Regions from separate parts of the Novosphingobium anseongense genome, predicted to be linked through region 2. Evidence: predicted binding sites of a transcription regulator. Region 2 holds the regulator's gene; each other region holds the start of a gene.

Region 1 (7,548 bases), on a different contig from region 2:
GAGCAGCACGGTCTTCGCCGCCCTGGTCGTGCCGCCCCTGCTCGGCGCCTTCCCGATTCCGGTCGAGGCGACCGCGGCGCTGGGCGGCATGACGCGCGCCGATCCCGGTGCCGTACCGGGGCTGGCCGAGGTCATCGCCTCGCTGGTGCCCGTCAACATCGTCGACGCCGCCGCCAAGGACGCGATGCTGCCGGTGATCGTGTTCTTCACCCTGTTCGCACTGGCGGCCACCCGACTGCCGCCGGCGCAGCGCGATCCGCTGGCCGGACTTTTCGCCGCCGTCGCCGCGGCCATGATGGTGGTGATCGGTTGGGTGCTCAAGCTCGCCCCGCTGGGCGTCTTCGCGCTGGGGTTTGCGGTCGCGGCGCAGAGCGGCTCGGCGGTCATCGCGGCGCTGGCCCACTATATCGGCCTCGTCAGTGCGATCGGCGCGGTGGTCCTGGCGGCGGGCTATGTCCTGGCCGTAGCGGGCGCGCGGCTTTCGCTGGGCGCTTTCGCGCGCGCGATGATCCCGGTGCAGACCGTCGCCTTCTCGACCCAGAGCTCGCTCGCCAGCCTTCCGGCAATGCTCGCCGCCTGTCGCACGCTCGGCGTCAGCCAGGCCCGCGCCGACTTCGTGCTGCCGCTCGCCGTGGCGCTGTTCCGCGCGACCGGGCCGGCGATGAACCTGGCCGTGGCGATCTATGTCGCCTGGCTCACCGGCACGCCGATCACCACCGCTAGCATGGCCGCCGGCGTCGGCGTCGCGCTGCTGACCACGCTCGGTTCGGTTTCGCTGCCCGGCACGATCAGCTTCGTGACCGCGATCGGCCCGATCGCGCTGGCCATGGGCGTGCCGATCGAGCCGCTGGCGCTGCTCGTCGCGGTGGAAATGCTGCCCGACCTCATGCGCACGCTGGGCAACGTCACGATGGACGTCGCGGTGACGGCGACGGTGGATCGGCGGGGGCGGTAGGTTTTCGATCCTCCCCTGCAAGGGGAGGTGGCAGCGCGAAGCGCTGACGGAGGGGTGTAACCGCTAGCCGGGACACCCCTCCACCGCCTTCGGCGGTCCCCCTCCCCCTAAGGGGGAGGAACTTAGCTCACTGACAGACCCAATTTACTGGCAGGCCAAACACTCGTCGTAGTCGGTGCTCGAGGCCAGCTCGTACTTGGGCGCTTCGACGGTGTTGTCCGCCTCGACGCCGCCGGCGAAGCCCGCGCGCTGGACCGACTTCGAGCGCAGATAATAGAGGCTCTTGATGCCGCGCTCCCAGGCCTGGAAGTGGAGCATCATCAGGTCCCACTTGTCGACGTCGGCCGGGATGTAGAGGTTCAGCGACTGCGCCTGGTCGATATAGGGCGTGCGGTCGGCGGCAAATTCGAGCAGCCAGCGCTGGTCGATCTCGAACGAGGTCTTGTAGACCGCCTTTTCCTCGGGGCTGAGGAAGTCGAGGTGCTGGACCGAACCGCCGTGCTCGAGGATCGAGTTCCACACGTTCGTCGAATCCTTGCTCTTCGAAGCCAGCAGCTTCTCGAGATAGGGGTTCTTGACGACGAACGAGCCCGACAGCGTCTTGTGCGTGTAGATGTTCGCAGGGATCGGCTCGATGCAGGCCGAAGTGCCGCCGCAGATGATCGAGATCGACGCGGTCGGCGCGATCGCCATCTTGCACGAGAAGCGCTGCATGACGCCCATGTCGGCGGCATCGGGGCAGGCCCCGCGTTCCTGCGCAAGCATCAGCGAGGCCTCGTCGGCCTTGGCGGCGATGTGCTTGAACATCTTGAGGTTCCAGGCCTTGGCCATGGCGCTCTCGAAGCCGATGTTCTTCATCTGCAGGAACGAGTGGTAGCCCATCACGCCCATGCCGACCGAACGCTCGCGCGCGGCCGAATACTTGGCGCGCGCCATCTCGTCGGGCGCACGGTCGATATAGTCCTGCAGCACGTTGTCGAGGAAGCGCAGCACGTCCTCGATGAACAGGTCGTCGCCGTTCCACTCGTCCCAGGTCTCGAGGTTGAGCGAGGACAGGCAGCAGACCGCCGTGCGATCGTTGCCGAGATGGTCGACGCCGGTCGGCAGGGTGATTTCCGAGCAGAGGTTCGAGGTCGAGACCTTGAGGCCCAGGTCGCGGTGATGCTGCGGCATCATCCGGTTCACCGTGTCCGAAAAGACGATGTAGGGCTCGCCCGTGGCCAGGCGCGTCTCGACCAGCTTCTGGAACAGGCTGCGCGCATCGACCGTGGCGCGGACCGAGCCGTCCTTGGGGCTGCGCAGGTGGAATTCGTCACCCGCGGCGACGGCTTCCATGAAGTCGTCGGTCAGCAGCACGCCGTGGTGCAGGTTCAGCGCCTTGCGGTTGAAGTCGCCCGACGGCTTGCGGATCTCGAGGAACTCCTCGATCTCGGGATGCGAGACGTCGAGGTAGCAGGCGGCCGAACCACGGCGCAACGAGCCCTGGCTGATCGCCAGCGTGAGGCTGTCCATCACGCGCACGAAGGGGATGATGCCGCTGGTCTTGCCGTTGAGGCCGACCGGCTCGCCGATGCCGCGCACCGAGCCCCAGTAGGTGCCGATGCCGCCGCCGCGCGAAGCCAGCCAGACGTTCTCGTTCCAGGTGTTGACGATGCCTTCGAGGCTGTCCGACACCGAATTCAGGTAGCACGAGATCGGCAGACCGCGACCGGTGCCGCCGTTCGACAGCACGGGCGTCGCGGGCATGAACCACAGCTTCGAGATGTAGTCGTAGAGCCGCTGGGCGTGGTCCTGATCGTCGGCATAGGCGTCGGCGACGCGCGCGAAGAGGTCCTGGTACTTCTCGCCCGGCAGCAGGTAGCGATCGTCGAGCGTGTCCTTGCCGAAATCGGTCAGCAGCGCGTCGCGGCTGTCGTCGGTGACGATCGTGAAGCGACGCGCGGCGATCGCCTTCGAATCCTCCTTGGGCGAAGCCGCCGCCTTCATCGCGCCTGTCACCGCATTGGCCAGGGCCTCTGCGCCGAGCTGGGCCACGAGATCGGTCTCGCTGGCTTCGGTCTTCTGCGTCATCGCGACTGCCGGGCTGGCGCCCGCCTCCTTCTTGTTCAGCGTGGGCGTTTCCGCCGCGAACAGGCTCGCTTCAGCACCGTCCATATCCGCCTCGTTTCCGTTCCTGAATTCCACGTTTCGGCCCCCGGTCTTCGAAAATGCGCTTCGCCTGTGTTCCACATTCGTTCGACTCAGCGGGCAAGCGCCCAACCTAGCGATACCGACGTGGCTTGGGGGAAAAACTTATCCCCCATTGCACTGCCGATGCGGGTCAGAAGACGCATCCGGACACTTGATTTCGCGGGACAGGGCCAATGTGGCGACCCCTCCGCTCGATTCAAGGTTTAGATGCACCCCTGCGCCGCAACCACAACCGATAGTGGCAAATTCCGAGTCGCGCGCAAGAGGGTTAATCATAATGAAAGGTTGATGAAGGCCTTGAGTGGCCTTTCGGACTCACACTCGGGGCAAGCGACGCGCCGATTTTCCAGCGGTCTCGCCGGGCGCAAGAGTCAAAGTGAATCTGTGAAAAAAATTCTGCGGAGGAATCGATCGTAGACGATCCTCCCCACGAGGGGAGGATCTTGGTCAGCCGCGGCTTCTCGGCAGGCCGAGCGCGCGCTCGGCGATCATCGAGCGGTGGACCTCGCTGGTGCCGGCATAGATCGTCGTGCCGTGGGCGTGGCGGTAGGACTGGTTGACGAACAGCGCGGCGCCTTCGCGCTTCGACAAGGACAGTGGCGCGGTCAGGTCGAGCAGGTCGCTGCCATCCTCGAGGAACTTCTCCGAGGAGAACAGCTTCGCCATCGGCCCGGCCGCGGGCAGGTTCTGCCGCTCCTCGGCGCCCCACAGCGCGCGCAGGCCGAGCATCTCCGAGATCGCGACATGCGCCCGCGCCCGCGCCAGGCGGCCTTGCGCACCGCGGTCCTCGATCAGCGGGCGGCCCTCGAACTGGATCTCGCGCGCGAGCACCTCGGCCGCCTTGATCATCGCGTGGTGCGCCTTCGAAAAGCCGCCGCCGCGGTGTTCGAGTTCGAGCGCGGCGCTCATCGTCTTCACCCCGCCATCGACCTCGCCGAGCCGCCAGGTGTCGGGCACTTTCACGCCGTCGTAGAAGGTGATGTTGGTGCGCTCGTCCTGGAAGGTGTGGACCGGCTGGACGGTGATCCCCTCGGCCTTGAGCGGCAGGATGAACATCGTCAGGCCTTTGTGCTTGGCGACGTCGGGATTCGTCCGGCAGAGCATGATCACGTAGTCGGCCAGGTTGGCGCCGCTGGTGAACATCTTGGTCCCGTCGATCCGCCAGCCGTTCCCGTCGGGCGTGGCCTTGGTCTGCGCGGCGAAGACGTCCGAACCCGAGCCCGGTTCCGAATAGCCGAGCGAGCAGACCGTCTCGCCCGCGAGGATGGGCTTGAGCACCTGTTCCTTGAGTTCGGGACTGCCGAACTTGTCGATCATCGCCGCGACCATCATCGTCGTGCCCTTGGCGTGTCCGGTCCAGCCGTGCTCCTCCCAGACCGAGGCGACCGCGTGGCTGGCATAGGGCGAGGCGGCGCGGCCGCCCTTCTCGGGCGGCAACTCGGGAAACAACAGCCGCGCCTCGGCGAGCTTCCTGTGCACCTCGGGATGATGCCCGTCCCACGAATAGTGCGCGTGCTTCTTGAGCTCGGGGGTCAGGGTCTTGCGGAAGAATTCGTCGGTCTCGCGCGCCAGGCTCTCGGCCTCTTCGCCGAGGTCGAAGTCGATCGAGACGGGGCCGACATCGGGCAAGGCCGCCGCCTCGCCCGCATAGATGCGCCGCCCCGCCTCCTCGAGCAGCCGCGCCGGATCGCCGAGGATCAAGCCCCAGGCCTTGGCGCGCAGGTTGTAGAGGTGGATGTCGTATTCGGTGGTCAGGCCGTAGCCGCCGAAGGTGCGCAGGCCTTGGATGCCCGCGCGCACCGCGGTCTGCGCGTTCCACCACAAGGCCAGACTGACATTGGCCGCGGCGCTCTCGTCGCCGACCGAGATCTCGTGGATCACCTTCCAGGCGAAGTGCTTGCCGCCCTCGACCTCGACCTGGAAGTTGGCGAGCGGGTGCGAGATGGCCTGGAAGGTGCCGATGAACTGGCCAAAGGCCTGACGCTCGCAGGCATAGGCCGCGGCGAGCCGCACGGCCTCGCGGGCAAGGCCGTTGAGCGCGAGCGCAGTCAACAGCTTCCACTCCTCGAGCCCGCCGGCGAAGGTCTCGACCGCCTGCTGGCCGCTGGCGAGGACCGTGGCCGGGAGCTTGCCGAGATCGAGTTCGCCGATGCCGTTCGCGGCGAGGTTGTCCTCGGCCTTGCGGTCGATCTCGCTCACCGCGATCGCCACGATGTCTTCGCCGCGGCGCGCGAGGACGAGATCGGCCTGGGCCCCGCCGGGCAGCCATTGCAGCGAATGGTCGACCACGTCGCGCAAGGCCAGGCTGGCGACCGCGCTACCGTCGACCACGCCCGCGAGCAGGTCTGCGGCGCCCAGCTGGCCAAGCAGCCGCGCCGCCAGCACGGCTTCGATCACCGGCCCCGAGGCAAGTGTGCGGCCCAACTCCTCGGCAACCAGCCCGGCGTCAAGCGTGCCCATGCCGAGCCCGCCAGCCTCCTCGGGCACGCGCATCGCGAAAGTGCCGAGTTCGGCCAGGCCCTGCCAGAGCGCGCGGTCGAAGCCACCTGTCTCCTGCGCGGCGCGCAGGCGCGGCATCGAGGCATGCTCGTCGAGGAAGCGCGCGAAAGTGTCGCGCAGCATCTGCTGGTCGTCATTCAGGCCGAAGTTCATCGTCTCACCCTGGCTTCTTATTTTGGATTGGGATTGGCGTCGTGGATCGCGTTGATCGCCTGGATGACTTCCTTGGGAAGCGAAAGCTCGACCGCGCCGAGGTTGTCGCGGAGCTGGTCAACCGAGCTTGCCGCCATGAGCACGGCGCCCATGAAGGGCTGCTGGCGCGCGAAGGCCAGGGCCATGTGTGCGGGTTCGAGCCCGTGCGCCGCAGCGAGATCGGCATAGGCGGCAATCGCGTGCTTGCGGTTCTCCGACAGCATCCGCGCGGCGAAGCTCTCGGACTGGCCCAGCGCGTCGGCCGGGCGGTTGCGGTACTTGGCGGTCAGGGTGCCGCGCGCGAGCGGCGAATAGGCGAGCAGGCCCAGCCCCTCGCGCAGGCCGATCTCGGCGAGGCCGAGCTCGTAATAGCGATCGAGCAGGCTGTAGCCGTTCTGTACCGAGGCGATCCGCGGCAGGCTGGCACGCTCGGCCTCGGCGAGGAAACGCATCACGCCCCAGGGGCTCTCGTTGCAGACGCCGATCGCGCGAACCTTGCCCTCGGCGACCAGTTCGCCGAGCGCCGCCAAGGTCTCCTCGATCGCAACCTGCTCGGGCGCATCGGGAACGCGCGAATAGCGCGAGCGGCCGAGCGTCGTCACCGCGCGCTCGGGCCAATGGAGCTGGTAGAGATCGATATGATCGGTGCCCAGCCGGCGCAGGCTGGCCTCGCAGGCCGCGCGGATGTTCGCGCTGTCGAGCCGGCGCTGGGCTCCACGGATATGCGTCATGTCGCCCGCGGCATTGCCCGGCCCGGCGACCTTCGTCGCGACCACCACCTTGTCACGCAGGCCCCTCGCGGCGATCCAGCGGCCGAGCACCTCTTCCGAACGCCCCTGCGTCTCGGGTCCGGTCGGCGTGGGATAGTTCTCGGCCGTGTCGAACAGGGTCACGCCCGCCTCGAAGGCCATGTCGAGCTGGCGCAGCGCGTCGGCTTCGGGCGTCTGGCCGCCGAAGGTCATCACGCCCAGACCGAAGGCGCTCACCTGCAGGCCGCTGCGGCCCAGTTCCTGATAGTCCAACAGGCCTCTCCTTCGCCCGACGCGAACCTTCCGCAGATCGCGACGCGATAATATCCCCAGATGGTAAGGCCGGCTACTCCGCGGCCTGTACGGCCGGCGCACCGGGCACACCCTTGACCCGATGCACGCCGCTGACCCGCGCGACGATCTCGGCGGCGCGCGCGCGCGGGTTGAAGAACTGGCTGTACCAGATCCGCGCCTGCCCGAAGGGGCCATCGGTGGGCAGTTGCATGATCCGCGTCGCCGCGCGCTTGGTCTGCCAGATCTCGCCGTCGTGGAGGCCGAGGCCCTGGCCGAACATCTGGTTGAGCATCCTGGCCCGCTCACGCGCGGCCTCGTCGACCACCCCGCCCGGCGCGCGCACCAAGGCCCCCTGCCAGAGCCGGCACGAGCCGTCGTCGATCGGCGTCGCCGCGATCAGTTCGGCCGCCTCGAGTTCGAAGAAGCGCGCGGCGTTTAGCCCGACGCCGTGATAGGCGTTGTCGGTCGACAGCGGCTGCTCGCCCTGCTGATCCCAGGCCGGCGTCACGCCTGGATGCCGCTGCCACTCCTCGCCGAAATCGACACGGTACGAGAGCACCGACTGGCGCTGGTGGTAGAGCACGCCCTGGACCTCGTTCTCGTAGTAGAGCGTTTTGCCGCCGTGCAGGTAGTTGAGGTGGGCATAGTCCGAATTGTTGTCGAACACCT
Region 2 (7,548 bases):
GCCGACCACGCCGCACATGATGGCCATCGGGTGCGCGTCGCGGCGGAAACCCTTGTAGAAGCTCATCAGCTGCTCGTGCAGCATCGTGTGGCGCGTGATCGTGCGATCGAAGTCCGACAGTTCCTGGGCCGAAGGCAGTTCGCCGTTCAGCAGCAGATAGCTGACTTCCATGAACGAGCTGTTCTCGGCGAGCTGGCCGATCGGATAGCCGCGGTGGAGCAGAACGCCTTCGTCACCGTCGATGTAGGTGAGCGCGCTTTCGCAGCTCGCCGTCGAGGTGAAGCCCGGGTCATAGGTGAACTTGCCCGTCTGGCCATAGAGCTTGCGGATATCGATCACGTCCGGACCGATCGAGCCGCTCAGGACCGGATAGTCGAAATCCTTGCCGTCGGTGCTCAGTTTAGCTTGATTGCCCAAGTGCCTTACTCCTCAGATTTATTCTGCTTCGGCCGGCGCGGCCTGGGCGGCGATGCGCGCCAGGCTTTCTTCCCGACCGAGCAATGTGAGAACATCGAAAATGCCCGGTGACGTCGTCTGTCCCGTCAGAGCCGCGCGCAGCGGCTGGGCGAGCTTGCCGAGGCCCAGGCCGATCTCTTCGGCCATCGCCTTGAGACTGGCTTCGAGGCCTTCGCTTGTCCAGCCGTTTTCGGCCAGCAGGCGGTCCTGAATGCGGGCCAGAAGCGCGCGCGCCTCGGGCGTCAGCAGCGCTTCGGCCTTCGCATCGAGCGTCAGCGGACGCTGCGCGAAGAGAAACACCGCGTTGGCCGCGAGCTCGTTGAGGTCCTTCGCGCGGACCTTGAGCACCGGCATGGCGCGCGCCAGCAGCGCGAGATCGGGCGTGCCCCCAACCTTTTCGGCGAGCTTGGCGCCGACCAGTTCGGCGAGGCGCGCGTCGTCGGCCTCGCGGATGTAGTGGCCGTTGAGGTTGAGCAGCTTGGCCGTGTCGAAGCGCGAGGGGCTCTTGCCGACATGGTCGATGTCGAACCACTCGACGGCCTGCTCGCGGCTGATGATCTCCTCGTCGCCGTGGCCCCAGCCGAGGCGCAGCAGATAGTTGAACAGCGCCTCGGGCAGCAGACCGAGCTCGTCGCGATAGGCGTCGACGCCCAGCGCGCCGTGGCGCTTCGAGAGCTTGGCGCCGTCCGAGCCGTGGATCAGCGGCACGTGGGCATAGATGGGTACGTCCCAACCCATGCCGTGGATGATCGAAAGCTGGCGGAAGGCGTTGTTGAGATGGTCGTCGCCGCGGATGACGTGGGTGACGCCCATGTCGTGATCGTCGACGACGACCGCGAGCATGTAGGTCGGCGTGCCGTCCGAGCGGAGCAGCACGAAATCATCGATCTCGGCATTGCTGACCGTGACGCTGCCCTGGACCAGGTCCTCGATCACGGTCTCGCCTTCGCGAGGGGCCTTAATGCGCACGACCGAAGGGGCGCCGGCGGGCGCGGTGGCAGGATCGGCATCGCGCCATTCGCTGTCGATGCGGAAGGGGCGACGCTCGGCCTGGGCCTGCTCGCGGCGCGCGGCCAGCTCTTCGGGCGTCAGGTAGCAGCGATAGGCGTGACCGGAATCGAGCAGCGTCTGCGCGACTTCGGCGTGGCGCTCGGACCGGGCGAACTGGAACGTGGCGGGCTCGTCGCCGTCGAGGCCGAGCCAGCGCAGGCCGTCGAAAATCGCCTCGATCGCGGGCTCGGTCGAACGGGCGCGGTCGGTGTCTTCGATGCGAAGCAGATACTTGCCGCCGTGATGGCGGGCGAACAGCCAATTGAACAGCGCGGTGCGCGCGCCGCCGATGTGGAGATAGCCGGTGGGCGAGGGCGCGAAACGGGTAACGACCGTCCGTGCGTCCTTGCCGCTAGCGCTTGCCATCTTCGCTCCTTCCTGCCCAAACTCTTGCATGCTCGAGAGTGCCGCTGTCTCTGACGAAACGGCCCCGGAGTCGAAGGGCGACCTCGCCCGGGGCGCTGCACTGCAACATCGCCCTTGGCGCAGCCGAAGCGGCTTGTCCAGCGTGCCCGACGCGGTCGAGCGATTTCTTGGCACGGCCGGGTTCGAACGCGGTCCCTGGCTGGCCGTGGCCTTCGCGGCCGGCATCGCGCTCTGGTTCCTGCTGGCGAACGCGTGGCAGTGGCTGGCCCTGCTCGCCACCTGCGGCGCGCTGACCATGGCAAGCCTGGCGGGCTTCGCGCGCGACGGACGCTTTCCCTATCTGCGGCTGGCAATGATCGCGCTCGCCCTGCTGATCGCGGCGGGTTGCGCCGTGGTCTGGAGCAAGTCCGAACTGGTCGGTGCGCGGCCGATCGAACGGCCGCTGGTGACCGAACTCTCTGCCTTGGTGCTCGACCGCGAACCGCGCCCCGCCGAGGACCGGGTACGCCTGTTGCTGGCGACGCGCGAGCCTGAGACCGGGCGCGCGATCCGCGTGCGCGTGTCGTTGCCGCTCGCCGAGGATCGACAGGACCTGAGTTCGGGCGCGCGGATACGGCTGAGAGCGCGGCTGATGCCGCCGGCACCGCCGATGCTGCCGGGCGCCTACGATTTCGCGCGCACCGCCTGGTTCTCCGGAATCGCGGCGACGGGTTCGGTACTGGGCACGGTGACCGTGATCGAACGCGGATCGGGCGGCGGCTGGCTCGAACGGGCCCAGGCGCGGCTGTCCGCGCATGTCCGCAGCCGGCTCGATGGCTCGGCTGGCGCGATCGCAACCGCTTTCGCCAGCGGTGACCGCGGTGCGATTTCCAAGGCCGACGACGAAGCGATGCGCGACGCCGGGCTCAGCCACCTGCTGTCGATCAGCGGGCTGCACGTGAGCGCCGTGGTCGCGGCGGTCTACCTGATCGCCCTGCGTCTGTTCGCGCTCTGGCCCTGGCTGGCGCTGCGCGTCCGGCTGCCGCTTTTCGCAGCGGGAGCCGGTGCGGGTGCGGGCATTTTTTACACCTTGCTGACCGGGGCCGAGGTTCCGACCGTACGCTCGTGCATTGGCGCGGTGCTGGTACTCGTGGCGCTGGCGCTGGGCCGAGAGCCGCTGTCGATGCGGATGGTCGCGGTGGCAGCCTTCTTCGTCCTGTTGTTCTGGCCCGAGGCCGTGGTCGGCCCGAGCTTCCAGATGAGCTTCGTTGCGGTGATCGCGATCGTTGCGCTGCACGGCGCGGCGCCGGTGAGGGCATTCCTCGCGCCGCGCGAGGAGGGCTGGTATACGCGGCTGGCGCGCAACCTGGCGATGCTGCTCGTCACGGGCGTGGTGATCGAACTGGCGATCATGCCGCTCGGCCTGTTCCACTTCCACCGCGCCGGCGTCTACGGCGCTCTCGCTAATGTCGTCGCGATCCCGCTGACGACCGTGGTGACGATGCCGCTGATCTTCTTGGCGCTGGTGCTCGATCTCGCCGGTCTCGGCGCGCCGGCCTGGTGGCTCACTGGGCAGTCGATCGACGTGATGCTCGCGCTCGCGCACTGGGTCGCGGCGCAGCCCGGCGCGGTGACGACCATGCCCGCCATGGGGCGTGGCGCGATCGCGCTGTTCGTTGCGGGCGGGCTCTGGCTGGCGCTGTGGCGCGGGCACCTGCGGCTGTGGGGGTTGGCACCGGTGCTGGTCGCGACAGTGTCACTCGCTTTCCTGCGCCCGCCCGACATTCTGGTCTCGGGCGACGGGCGTCATGTCGGCATCACGGGAGTGGACGGCGGCGGGCTGCTGGTCCTGCGCGAACAGAAGAGCGAATTCGTTCGCGACAACCTCACCGAACTCTCGGGCATGGACGGCGAACTGCGGCTGCTCGAGCAATGGCCGGGCGCGCGCTGCAATCGCGACTTCTGCGCGGTCACGCTGCCGCGGGCCGGGCGCGAATGGCATCTGCTGATCGGCCGCGGGCGTGACCGGGTGGCCGAGCGGCAACTGGTGGCCGCCTGCGACCGCGTCGATATCGTAATTTCCGACCGCTGGCTGCCGCGCAGCTGCCGTCCGGCCTGGCTCAAGGCCGACCGACGGACGCTGGAGCGGACCGGTGGACTGGCGATCGATCTGGCGGAGCGGCGCGTGACCACGGTCGTCGAAACGCAGGGCGAGCACGGCTGGTGGCGCAAGCCGGAAGATCGGCCGTGGGTCCGGCCCGCAAGCGGGCGTGGCGAAACTCAAGCCGCCAAAGCTTTGCCTGCAATCCTTGTCGCCCCTGAAAATGTAGGGACCCAGCCAAGCTCCCGTCCTGAAACGGAGGGTGCGTCGAGGCGCCCTTAGATGGCCCCCTGCCTTCGCACGGGTGACGATCGGATAGAGTGCCTGGAGAAGGGTGCTTCGAGAATTATCGATGAGGCGGCGGCAGGCCGCCGTTCCCCATCAGTGATACCGCCGCAGCAGTCCCGCCAGCTTGCCCTGAACCTCGACTTCGCCATCGCGATAGATCTGCGGCTCGTAGGCCGAGTTCGCCGGATCGAGACGGACCAGGCCCTTCTCATGATGAAGGTACTTGAGCGTCGCTTCCTCGCCGTGGATCAGCGCCACCACGATCTCGCCGTCGCGCGCGGAATTGGTGCGGCGGATCAGCGCGAAGTCGCCGTCGAGAATGCCTGCCTCGATCATCGAGTCGCCCGAGACCTCGAGCGCATAGTGCTCGCCGGGGCCGAGCAGCGCGGCAGGAACGGGCAGCATCGACTGGCCTTCGAGCGCCTCGATCGGCACGCCTGCAGCGATGCGGCCGTGGAGCGGGATCTCGATGACGTCGTTCGCCGGCTCGGGCCGCGGCGCCGGGGCCGCGGGCTTGAGTGCGGTCAGCGCGGAGTTGCTGTTGGCTGCGGCGCGGGTCGTGGTCTTGGCGGTCGTCACGTCCTCGGGCTGCTTGAGCACTTCGAGCGCGCGGGCACGGTTGGGCAGGCGGCGGATGAAGCCGCGCTCCTCGAGCGCCGAGATCAGCCGGTGCACGCCCGACTTCGACTTGAGATCGAGCGCTTCCTTCATTTCCTCGAACGAGGGGGAAACGCCGCTCTCTTCGAGGCGGGTCTGGATGAAGCGGATCAACTCGTGCTGCTTGCGCGTCAGCATCCTGCAGTCTCCCCTTGAAGCTCAAATAGGCGGAAGTTCAGTGAACGAATGCGGAACAATTAAGAAACGATTCGAGTGCCGTCAAGCAATTCCGCCATTCTCCAGCAAGTAGGCCGTGACCGTGTCGCCAGTCTCTCCAGCGGGTTCATGAGCGGCGCGGTCGATCAGTGCGTTACTGGCGGCGAGCGGGGCTATCGCACCGCTGTCCTGGATCGCCTGCGGTGTCACGCTTTCGCCATCCCACACCGCGCGCAGGAATTCGCGCCGCGCTCCGCCGGCACGCATGGGGGCTGCCAAACGGGTGCGAATCCGCCGCGGCAACGGCTGGGCAGCGCCGAGCAGCGCGCGCAGCAGCGGTAGCAGGAACAAATAGGCGGTGACGTGGCTCGACACCGGATTGCCGGGTAGTCCGAGGATGATCTGCTTGCCCCGGGTAGCGACGAGGATCGGCTTGCCCGGCTTGATCGCGACGCGCCAGAAGTCGAGTTCGGCACCCCAGGCGAGCAGGGCCGGGCGAACGAGGTCGTGATCGCCGACCGAAGCGCCGCCGCTGGTGACGACGACGTCGGCCTCGGCCGCGCGGTCGAGCGCTTCCGCCATGGCCTCCATCGAATCGGGTACTGGGCCCACACGCTCGACGTCGCATGACAGCGCGCGCGCCATCGCCGATAGCATGACGCCGTTGCTGGCCGGAACCTGGTGCGGCGCGCAGCTTTCGAGGTCGACCGCGAGCTCGTCGCCGCTGTCGAGCACGACGATGCGCGGCCGACGGCGCACGGCGACATGGCTATGCCCAGCGGAAATCGCGAGCGCCGCCTGGGCCGGGCCGATATGCAGGCCCGCGGTCAGTACCTCTGTGCCGAGCGCGAAATCGAGCCCGCTGCGGCGGATGTGCTTGTCCGCCGGGATGGGTGCTTCACCGGTCAAGGTGATGCGGTCGCCTTCGCGCGCAATGTCCTCCTGGAGGATCACCGCGCTCGCGCCGGCGGGCATCACCGCGCCGGTCGAGATGCGCGCGGCGCCGCCGCGGCGGACTTCGCCCGCGAACGGATGGCCCGCGGCGCTTTCGCCGATCACCTGCCAGGGGCCGGCCATGTCGCCGGCAGCTACGGCATAGCCGTCCATCGCCGAGAGATCGGTCGCCGGATGGGTACGCCGGGCGCCGACGGGTTCGGCGAGATAGCGGCCCAACGCACTGTCGACGTCGACGCGCTCGATCGGCAACGGCGTCGCCAGCGCGAGCAGGCGCGCCTGGGCTTCCTCGAGCGGCAGCGGCGGTGGCTTCACAGGTCGGCTGCCCGCCAGTCGCCCGACTTGCCGCCGCGCTTCTCGATCAGGCGAACCTGGTCGATGATCATGCCTTTGTCGATCGCCTTGGCCATGTCGTAGATCGTGAGGAGTGCGATCGAAGTCGCTGTCAGGGCTTCCATTTCCACGCCGGTCTTGGCCGTCAGCGAGGCCGTGGCGGTGGCACGGACACCGTCATCCTCGAAAGCGAAGTCGAGCGTCACGGCATCGAGCGCCAGCGGGTGACAGAGCGGGATCAGTTCGCCGGTCTTCTTCGCCGCCATGATCCCCGCAATACGCGCCGCGGCGATGACGTCGCCCTTGGGCACTTCGCCCTGGCGGATCGCTGCGAGCGCTTGGGACGACATGCGAATCCGGCCCGAGGCCACTGCCACGCGCTGGGTTTCTGCCTTGCCGCCGACATCGACCATGCGCGCATGGCCGTGTTCGTCGAGATGGGTGAGCTTGGTGCTATCGGTCATCGTGCGCGCAGCGAAGCAAGGTGCCGTGCGCGGCGCAAGAACAAATGCGCATCAACCCTCAAGCAAGGCTCGCGTCGCCGCGGCGACATCGGCCTGGCGCATCAGGCTCTCGCCGACGAGAAAGGTCCGCGCGCCGCAGGGGGCGAGGCGGAGAAGGTCGGCGTGGCTGTTGATGCCGCTTTCGCTCACGAGCAGGGTGCCTTCGGGCATCAGCGGGGCGAGGCGTTCGGTCGTGCCGATGTCGGTGATGAAGCGCTTGAGATCGCGGTTGTTGACGCCAATCAGACGGGATTTCAGCGAAGTAGCGCGCGCAACTTCATCTTCGTTGTGAACTTCAACGAGAACATCCATGCCGCGTTCGAGCGCGGCCGCTTCGATTTCGGTCATCTGCGCATCGCTCAGCGCTGCGACGATGATCAGGATCGCGTCGGCGCCGATCGATCGGGCTTCGGCGACCTGCCAGGGATCGACCATGAAATCCTTGCGCAATACCGGCAGATCGCAGGCATTCCGGGCGGCGATCAGATAGTCTTCGTGACCCTGGAAATAGGGCGCGTCGGTCAGGACCGAGAGGCAGGCGGCGCCACCGGTCTGATAGGCGCGGGCATGATCTGCGGGTTGGAAGTCTTCGCGGATCAATCCCTTGGAGGGTGAAGCTTTCTTGATTTCGGCGATCAGCGCGAAGCCGTTCGCGGCCTTGGTTTCGAGCGCGGCGCGGAAACCGCGCGGCGCGGACTGCGAGGC
Region 3 (7,548 bases), on a different contig from region 2:
CCCTGGCCGACGCATGCGCAGCTACAGACTTGGCAGAAGTCGGGCCAGCGCCTCTTTCCGCTCGTCTGGCGAACGAAGTCGGGACGCAAATCGCTTTTGCTCGGACACAGCGCCTCGCATGTCCGGGGCATGAGCCTGCCAGCCGGGAGAACCTTGCTTTGCCGGCTCTGCGAATGGGTGACGCAGCCGCGTTACGTTTACACCCACAGCTGGCAAATGGGCGATCTCCTTCTCTGGGACAACGCGGGGAGCTTGCACAAGGCCTCGCCCTATCCTGAAACTAGCCGCCGCTTGATGGACCGCACGGCCCTGCTGGGGGACAACGGCTGGGAGGGAAGGTCGTCCTATTTCTTTACGGCAGAGGATGACGCTTCGGTATAGCCGGTACCGCGCGGAGGACGGCATCCTATTCGTCGGCTTTGAAGCCATCGTCCTTCTATCGACGTCTTAAGCGCGAATTTTCCGACCTCCTTGTCTGTCTGGCTACAGCTTGCCCATCGGATGTATGAGAATACCGCAACAGACGGGCACGAGGCGTGATCCGTCGGGCGAGCTCAGCAGGACTGCACAGTCGCGCGAGTACCTGGCGGGGTGAAGCGGGCGCGCTTTGCCCGTGTTCAAAGTAGCAATGCGGCCACGATGGGCATTGCCAGCATCGCCAGAAGGGTCTGCGCCGCCGTAATCGTTGCCATAAGTGGTGCATCGCCGCCAAGCTGCCGGGCCATCACGTAGGACGACGACGAAGTGGGAAGAGACTGAAATAGCATCGCGGTCATCAAGGCCACGCCGCAAAGGCCAAATATTCGGCCAAGCACCAAAGTCGCGACCGGCATCGCCACGAATTTTGCCATCGAACACCAAACGATAGGCTTCAACCAGGAGCGAAACTGGCCGAATTGCAGGGCGCTGCCCACGCAAAGGAGACCCAGGGGCAGTGATGCGAGGCCCAGCAAGCGCAAGGCAGAGCTCAACCCATCGGTGACGGACCACCCAGTGACTTGCCATAACACGCCGGCAAGCGACGCAATGATGAGGGGATTTGACGCAATCTGCCGGACGGTTGCTCCTGGGCCGAGGCGCGTGATGCCGAAGCGGGAGAAGATGAGAACACACAGGATGTTCACGGTCGGGACAACGGCGGCATTGCAGACCGCGGCCAAGGCAACTCCGCTGGCGCCGAAGAGCTCCGACATGAGCGATACCCCGATGAAGTTGTTGAAGCGTACGCTGCCCTGGAAAACCGATGTGAATGCGGGGCCGTCGACGTGCATGACTGGCCGCAACGCCGTGACGATCGCGGCCACCAGTGCCGTGGCCGCGATCAGTGTCAGAACGAGTTCGTAGATCGGGATATGACCGACCTGCGCTGTCGCCAGATCATGGAAGAACAGGCACGGCAAAAGCACATAGTACCCCAGCCGCTCGGCTTGCGGCCAAAAGTCATCTGCAAGCAGCGACGTCCGCCGCAGCAGCGCGCCCAGCATCATCAGGAGGACGATCGGAACGAGCGCGACCAAAACACGGTCAGTCATGCCGATCGGACTCAGGTCGCAGGTTGGGCGTTCGAATACCCGGACACGAAATCGCGCGTTTCGCCGGTTGTTTCGTCGAAAACCCTGCGCTTCAATCGCCCGATATCGCCTCCGTACACATGGATGCTGATGGAGATACGATCCTCAAACATGTTGGACACCCGGTGGATGTCGCCTGTGCGGAGGGATATCTGTTCGACGTCGCCGGGCTGCAGGACCTTTTCGCCCGTGCGGCACAAGGCTTGGCCTTCGCCGCCCAACGAAAACTCCTCGCTGCGCTCTGCGCCCCTTAGCATACCGATCAATGCCCAGATCCCGTGGTCGTGTATCGGGGTGCGTTGGCCTGGGCCCCAGACGAAGCTCACCACGCAGTAGCGGTCTTCCGGATCGCAGTGCAGGAGATATTGCTGGTAGTACTGCGGATGAGGCCGCGAGAGCTCCTCGGGCAGCCAATCGTCGGTCGAAACGAGATCTCGCAGCAGGGCGCTGCCCTGGTTCAAGATGCCGTGTTCATCAATCCAAGGTTGCTCGACGAGCTGCGAGAACTGCTCGGTGAATTTCTCGAATTTCGGCGTTGCTGCCATCGGTTTCTCACTATCGTGCTAAGGTCGATGGCCGCTGGTTGACGGGTACGGCTTTGCAATTCAAATTCATAATATTTCGAGGTATCATCACGAATCTGAATGATATGGGATGGTCAGGAACACCATGGGCCTCAAAACCCTGCGCACGCTCATAGCCATCGCCGATCATGGCGGCTTCAGCGCAGCTGCCGAAGCTCTGTTCGTGACGCAGTCGGCCGTGAGCATGCAGATGAAGGCGTTGGAGGAGGAGTGGCGCATGCCGCTCTTCGATCGTGGACGCCGGCCTCCAGTTCTCAATCAGGCCGGTTGGAAACTCGTGCAGCACGGTCGAAAGCTGATCGATCAATACGACGCGCTTAAAAGGTCGGATGCGCTTCTGCGGCCGGATGTGGCGGGGCTGCTGCGTGTCGGCGTCGTGCCGAGCGTAGCGACTGGCATATTGCCGGGCATGCTTGCCTGGCTTGGCGGTGCCTATCCTGATTGTCGCGTCCATGTGCGTAGCGGGCTCTCTCAGGATCTGATCCGGGAACTGGGCGCGGGCACGATCGAGGCGGCGGTCGTGACCGAGCCGGACCGCGTAGCGAGCGGTCTGGTGGCAAGGTCGATCAGGACTGATGAGCTGAAGATGTACGTGCACCGCGAGCTGGCGGAAGGCGACGTCGCGCGCACGCTGGCTGCCGTGCCATTCGCACGGTTCACAAAGGAGATCGGTATCGGCCGAACGATCGATCGCGCGCTCAAGGATCGCGAGATCGAAGTAAATCCCTACGTCGAACTGGACTCAGTCGATGCCATGCTGCGGATCGTCAGGATGCGTCTTGCCGCCACCATCATACCCGAAGCGTCCGTTCCCGAAGATTGCGGTGACACGGTCCTGGCCATGTCGTTGAGCCCGCCCGTGTTCCGCAAATTATCGCTCGTCCTGAAGCAGGAATATGCCGAAGCTCCGATGATCGAGGCGCTTCTCGAGGCGCTGGCCGCGACAGCCCGCGCCTGACTGCAAAGTGGCGACGAGGGCATGGACCGCTTTGGGATCCATAGGGACTAGCGCAAAGATTTCTGGCTCCGTGTTCAGCGCCGACTCTACGCCCGTTCATAAGTCCTCGAGGTCTTCTGAAAGCCGTCCATATCTCCCAACCGTCGCCTCGGCGGAGGCACGGGCCAATCGAGCTCTCCATCCTGAAGCGGAAGGCGCTTGGAAGCGCGGCCGGCTGGGTCCCGCCTTCGCATATGCGACCCGGAAGAGTTTGGACGGGATCGGTTCTTCTTGCACCACAACGGGATAGCTGCCGGCCCCCCGACAAAGTGGCCTTCACAGCAGCGTGAGCTGCTCAACGAAGGGAAGCTTACCGCTTCGCCAGCGGTCTCGGGTGCGATTGACGAACATGCGCTTGGATGAAAGAGGTGGGGCGAACTGCAGGCCGATCACGTCTCGGATCCCACTGTTCAGCCAAACGCCCCATTCATGCCGTTCCAGGAGGACCGGCATGCGATCGTTGGTCGGCATCACCGCTGCGTTCGCATTCATGGTCATGCCGGCATAGACCGGCCCGATCTCCTCGGTTTCGGCCCAGAAGCCGGCCCATGCGACGATCGGCTGCTCCTTCACCGAGAACCAGGTCCGCGCCTTCTCGCCGGAATCGCCCGTGGGGTTCGCAAAATGGGTGAGGGGGATCAGACAGCGATTGCGCCGGTCCTGGACCACGTCTTCCCAGAGCGGATTCGTCAGGTCGGCGACGAGCCCGATGATGTCGCTGTGCTCGCCGCGTTCGCGCATCTCGCGCGTCATGCGCGGAAATCCCCAACGCATCGCTTCGAGCCGGCGGTCTCCGCTGCGTTGGGTCACCACGAGACCCTGCAGTCCTTCGACGACGTCGCTAGGATGATAGTCGGCGATGTCGCACTCGGCATCGAAGTGATCCGCCACGTCCTGGGCTGCGGCGAGGAGCGCGTAGAGCCGGGTCATGGCTAGTGCGCGGTCTTTGCGATCGGCGACGCGAAGTCCCCGAGCAGCTGCTCGATCGGATGCTGGCCGGTCTTCTCGTAGACGCCGCGGAAGAGCTTTGCATGGTAGTGAAGCTGCTTGCCGAACTGCTCGCACTGCTTGCGCAGGTCGCGGGGCGTGGCGCCTTCGGGCGACTGCTCGAGTACGAGGGCGAGCGCCATCAGAACGCCGTCGATCGCTGCATCGGGATCGCGGCCGGCGACCACGCCCGGCATGGAGCCGCTGACGATGATCTTCGTGACGAGCTCGGCGACCTTGAGCGAGATCTCGTTCTCTGGGGTGGTCTCCTCGCCGCCGCCAGCGACCAATTCCTGATAGTCCATGGGGCTCTTTCCTTTCAGGCTCGAAAGCGGCTCAGCGCGCGCTTCCATTCGCGTTCGTCGGGCATCTTGAGCTTGATCGTGGGCAGTTCGTCGCTCGCCTCGATCGTCCGCGGGCGGACCTTGCGATACCGCTCGCGCCAGCACCGCGAGCAGTAGAGGTGAGGGCGCAGGTCGCGAAATTCATCGCTCCAGCCCCGCTTCTCGCACAAATTCCATAGGCCGTGCGGCTGAAAGCAGGCAGCCTGCCCGCACGAGCAAGCGGCGCGCACGCTGTTCTTCCACAAGGCCGCCTCGAAGACGTTGGTCGCGACTCTGAGACCGTCCTGGTTGCGGCTCATGGGTCACGCCGCGGCATCCGCGGCAAAGTCGAACAGCGGCAGGCTTGGCGGCTGCCTCTCGGCGAGCGCGGTCGAGGCATGATCGGAGGCGACATTGACCCATTCGATGCTCCAGTCGAGCGAGAAGGACTTGCCCGCGCGGTCGATCGTCACCGCGCCAGCACCTTCGACGACGACCTCGAAGCGCGGATCGGAATGGTAGCTCGCGCGGATCAGCGACCCGTCCGACAGGGCGATGCAGTATGTGTCGACGAGCTCGGTCTCGCCGAGGAAACGCGGCGCGGCGGCGGGAATCGCGAGGCTCGCCTCGACATCGCCAACGACGCACAGCCGCGGCTCCTTGGGCATGGGAATTATGGTTATGGCCAATGCAGCTCTCCGACTCGGAACGAGGAATTATTATAGAACAAAATAGGTACAAAACCAATGACGTCCTCGCCGGCATCCGATACCCCAGGCCGGGTCCTCCTGATTCGCTGCAGGCTCAGATGCTCCAGATAGTCCCCATTCACCTCGCCCTGATCGAGCTGCCGATCCTGCTCGTCAGTGCTTCGGCGGGCTTTCCCTCGCCTGCCCACGACGACATGGAAGAGCCGATCAATCTGGGCGACTGGCTGATCGAGCACCCTGCCGCGAGCTACGTGATGCGCGTCGAGGGACGCTCGATGGAAGGCGCGGGGATCAACGATGGCGACCTGATCGTGGTCAGCCGCGCGAAAAAGCCCAGGCCCGGGCATATCGTCGTCGCCCTCGTCCATGGCGACCGGACATTGAAGCGCCTGCGACGCCGCGGCGACCGCCGGTGGCTCGTCGCCGAGGCGGACGGCTATCCCGACATCATCGTCGACGAGCACGTCGAAATCTGGGGCGTCCTTGCTGGCCTCGCCCGGCGCTACCCATGAGCGCGCCGGTCGCCCTCATCGATTGTAACAACTACTACGTCTCGTGCGAGCGGGCCTTCGACGCGAGCCTCGTCGGCGTACCGGTGATCGTACTCTCGAACAACGACGGCTGCGCCATCGCGCGCTCCGCTGAAGCCAAGGCGCAGGGCGTCAAGACGGGCGATCCGATCCACCTGATCCAGGGCAAGGTGAAGGCTCACGGCATTCGGGTGCTCTCGTCGAACTACGCTCTCTACGGCGACATGCAGCGCCGTGTCGTCGCGGCGATCCAACCCTTCGCGCGCGATTTCGAGATCTACTCGATCGACAAGACCTTCGTCGATTTCGCGGGCTTCGAGCATCTCGACCTCGTCGCGCACGCGCGGGAGATGAGCGCGCAGGTCCGCGAATGGACGACGATCCCGACCTGCGTCGGCATCGCGCCGACCAAGGCGCTCGCGAAACTCGCCAATGCCGCGGCCAAGAAGAACCCCCTGTTCGAAGGCGTCGCCGACCTGCGCGACGAGACGACGCGCAACTGGGTCCTCGACCGCTTCGCCGTCGGCGATGTCTGGGGTGTCGGCCGCGCGACCGCGACCAAGCTCCAGGGGCTCGGCATCCGCACAGCAGGACAGCTCCGCGACATGGCGATGAAGCAGGCCCGGGGCATAGGCACGGTCGTGCTCGAGCGACTGATCGCCGAGCTGCGCGGTGTGCCCGCCGCCGCCGTCGAGACGGTAGAGCCGCAGCGCAAAGGCATGGCCGTGACGCGCTCGTTCGGTACGCCGGTTGCCGACATCGACACGCTGATGGGCGCCGTCGCGCAATATGCCATGCGGGCCGGAGAGAAGCTGCGCCAGCACGGCCTCGTTGCGCGCCGCGTAACGGTCTCCTTCCATACCAACCCGCATAAGCCCGAGCGGCCGCAGTATTCCGCGACGCGCACGCTCAGCGCTCAGCCCATGACCAATGATGGCTTGGTGATCCTCGGCCTTGCCCGCCGCGGCGTGGAAAGCGCTTGGCGCGAAGGCTATGGCATCACCAAGGCCGGGATCATGCTCGAGGACCTCGTCGAGGAGCGGCTACGGCCTCTGGCGCTCTTCGAGGGCGATACCGAAAAGCGCGCGCGGCTGATGAGCGCGATGGACGAGGTGAACGGTCGTTTCGGGAAGTTCGCCGCGGTGCCGGCGACCCAGGGGTTCAAGCGCGACTGGGCCGCGCGATCGGATGCGCGGTCACCGAGTTACACGACAAGGATCGCCGAGGTGCCCGCAGTGCGCGCCTGACCTTTCCGCAAGACTGGAGGAGGGCAGGCCGATCTCGCGCGCAAGGCGAGGCATTGGCCTCGGTGCTTGGCCTGGGATTCAGGTCAGCACGTGGATGAGCAAGGGAATCCAGAACGCTGCGATCATCGCCCAGACCAGGATCCGTTCGGGCAGCGATGGCTTCTCGCGCCGGCGACTAAAGCAGGGTGGCGGTGGCATTGGCCGTGCTCCTCTTAGTCCAGGGCTCGGGCGTGCGATCGAACCGCAAATCGGCGTGAGAAGTTCGAACGAGCCCGAAGGCCTCCTCAGGCAAGCCGTGCATCCACTGATCGTACTCGTCGGGCCGGAGCAACACGGGCATCCGCGTGTGAACAGACAACATCTGAGGCGATGCCTCGACCATGACCATCGAATAGGCCTGGCCCCATTCGGCAGTGTCGCGCCAGATGCCGCCGACCGCAAAGATGTCCGTGCCCTCGATCGAACACCAGGTTCGTGTCATTTGGCCCTTGGGACCTTCGGCCTCGGCCCAGCCCGTGAGCGGGATCAGGCAGCGCCGCTTGGCAAAGCTGTCCCTCCAAAACGAGGTGTTTAGCTTGTCGCCGCGCGCGTTGTTGACC

The links. Region 2 encodes LexA, which represses DNA repair genes until DNA is damaged. Its sites were predicted from a motif close to GTTCCNCNCTTGTTCT; they were not measured.
Region 1: a site for LexA is predicted at 3,178-3,193, ahead of WG901_RS09420 (ribonucleoside-diphosphate reductase subunit alpha). Genes of this name have one in related genera too.
Region 3: a site for LexA is predicted at 5,186-5,201, ahead of WG901_RS19585 (LexA family protein). Genes of this name have one in related genera too.

What each region holds. Positions count from the first base shown of each region.
Region 1 is NZ_JBBHJZ010000002.1:147,769-155,316, forward strand. It holds gene WG901_RS09415 (dicarboxylate/amino acid:cation symporter) at 1-955, shown strand, start outside; gene WG901_RS09420 (ribonucleoside-diphosphate reductase subunit alpha) at 1,100-3,025, opposite strand; gene WG901_RS09425 (acyl-CoA dehydrogenase family protein) at 3,593-5,797, opposite strand; gene WG901_RS09430 (aldo/keto reductase) at 5,815-6,858, opposite strand; gene WG901_RS09435 (Rieske 2Fe-2S domain-containing protein) at 6,932-7,548, opposite strand, start outside.
Region 2 is NZ_JBBHJZ010000001.1:1,069,995-1,077,542, reverse strand. It holds gene WG901_RS05205 (citrate synthase) at 1-417, opposite strand, end outside; gene gltX (glutamate--tRNA ligase) at 436-1,872, opposite strand; gene WG901_RS05195 (ComEC/Rec2 family competence protein) at 1,901-4,234, shown strand; gene lexA (transcriptional repressor LexA) at 4,334-5,035, opposite strand; gene WG901_RS05185 (molybdopterin molybdotransferase MoeA) at 5,117-6,322, opposite strand; gene moaC (cyclic pyranopterin monophosphate synthase MoaC) at 6,319-6,804, opposite strand; gene trpC (indole-3-glycerol phosphate synthase TrpC) at 6,856-7,548, opposite strand, start outside.
Region 3 is NZ_JBBHJZ010000004.1:333,054-340,601, forward strand. It holds gene WG901_RS19545 (TauD/TfdA dioxygenase family protein) at 1-381, shown strand, start outside; gene WG901_RS19550 (AEC family transporter) at 618-1,532, opposite strand; gene WG901_RS19555 (cysteine dioxygenase family protein) at 1,544-2,116, opposite strand; gene WG901_RS19560 (LysR family transcriptional regulator) at 2,241-3,113, shown strand; gene WG901_RS19565 (SOS response-associated peptidase family protein) at 3,429-4,082, opposite strand; gene WG901_RS19570 (hypothetical protein) at 4,085-4,444, opposite strand; gene WG901_RS19575 (hypothetical protein) at 4,459-4,782, opposite strand; gene WG901_RS19580 (hypothetical protein) at 4,786-5,130, opposite strand; gene WG901_RS19585 (LexA family protein) at 5,271-5,684, shown strand; gene WG901_RS19590 (Y-family DNA polymerase) at 5,681-6,949, shown strand; gene WG901_RS19595 (SOS response-associated peptidase) at 7,125-7,548, opposite strand, start outside.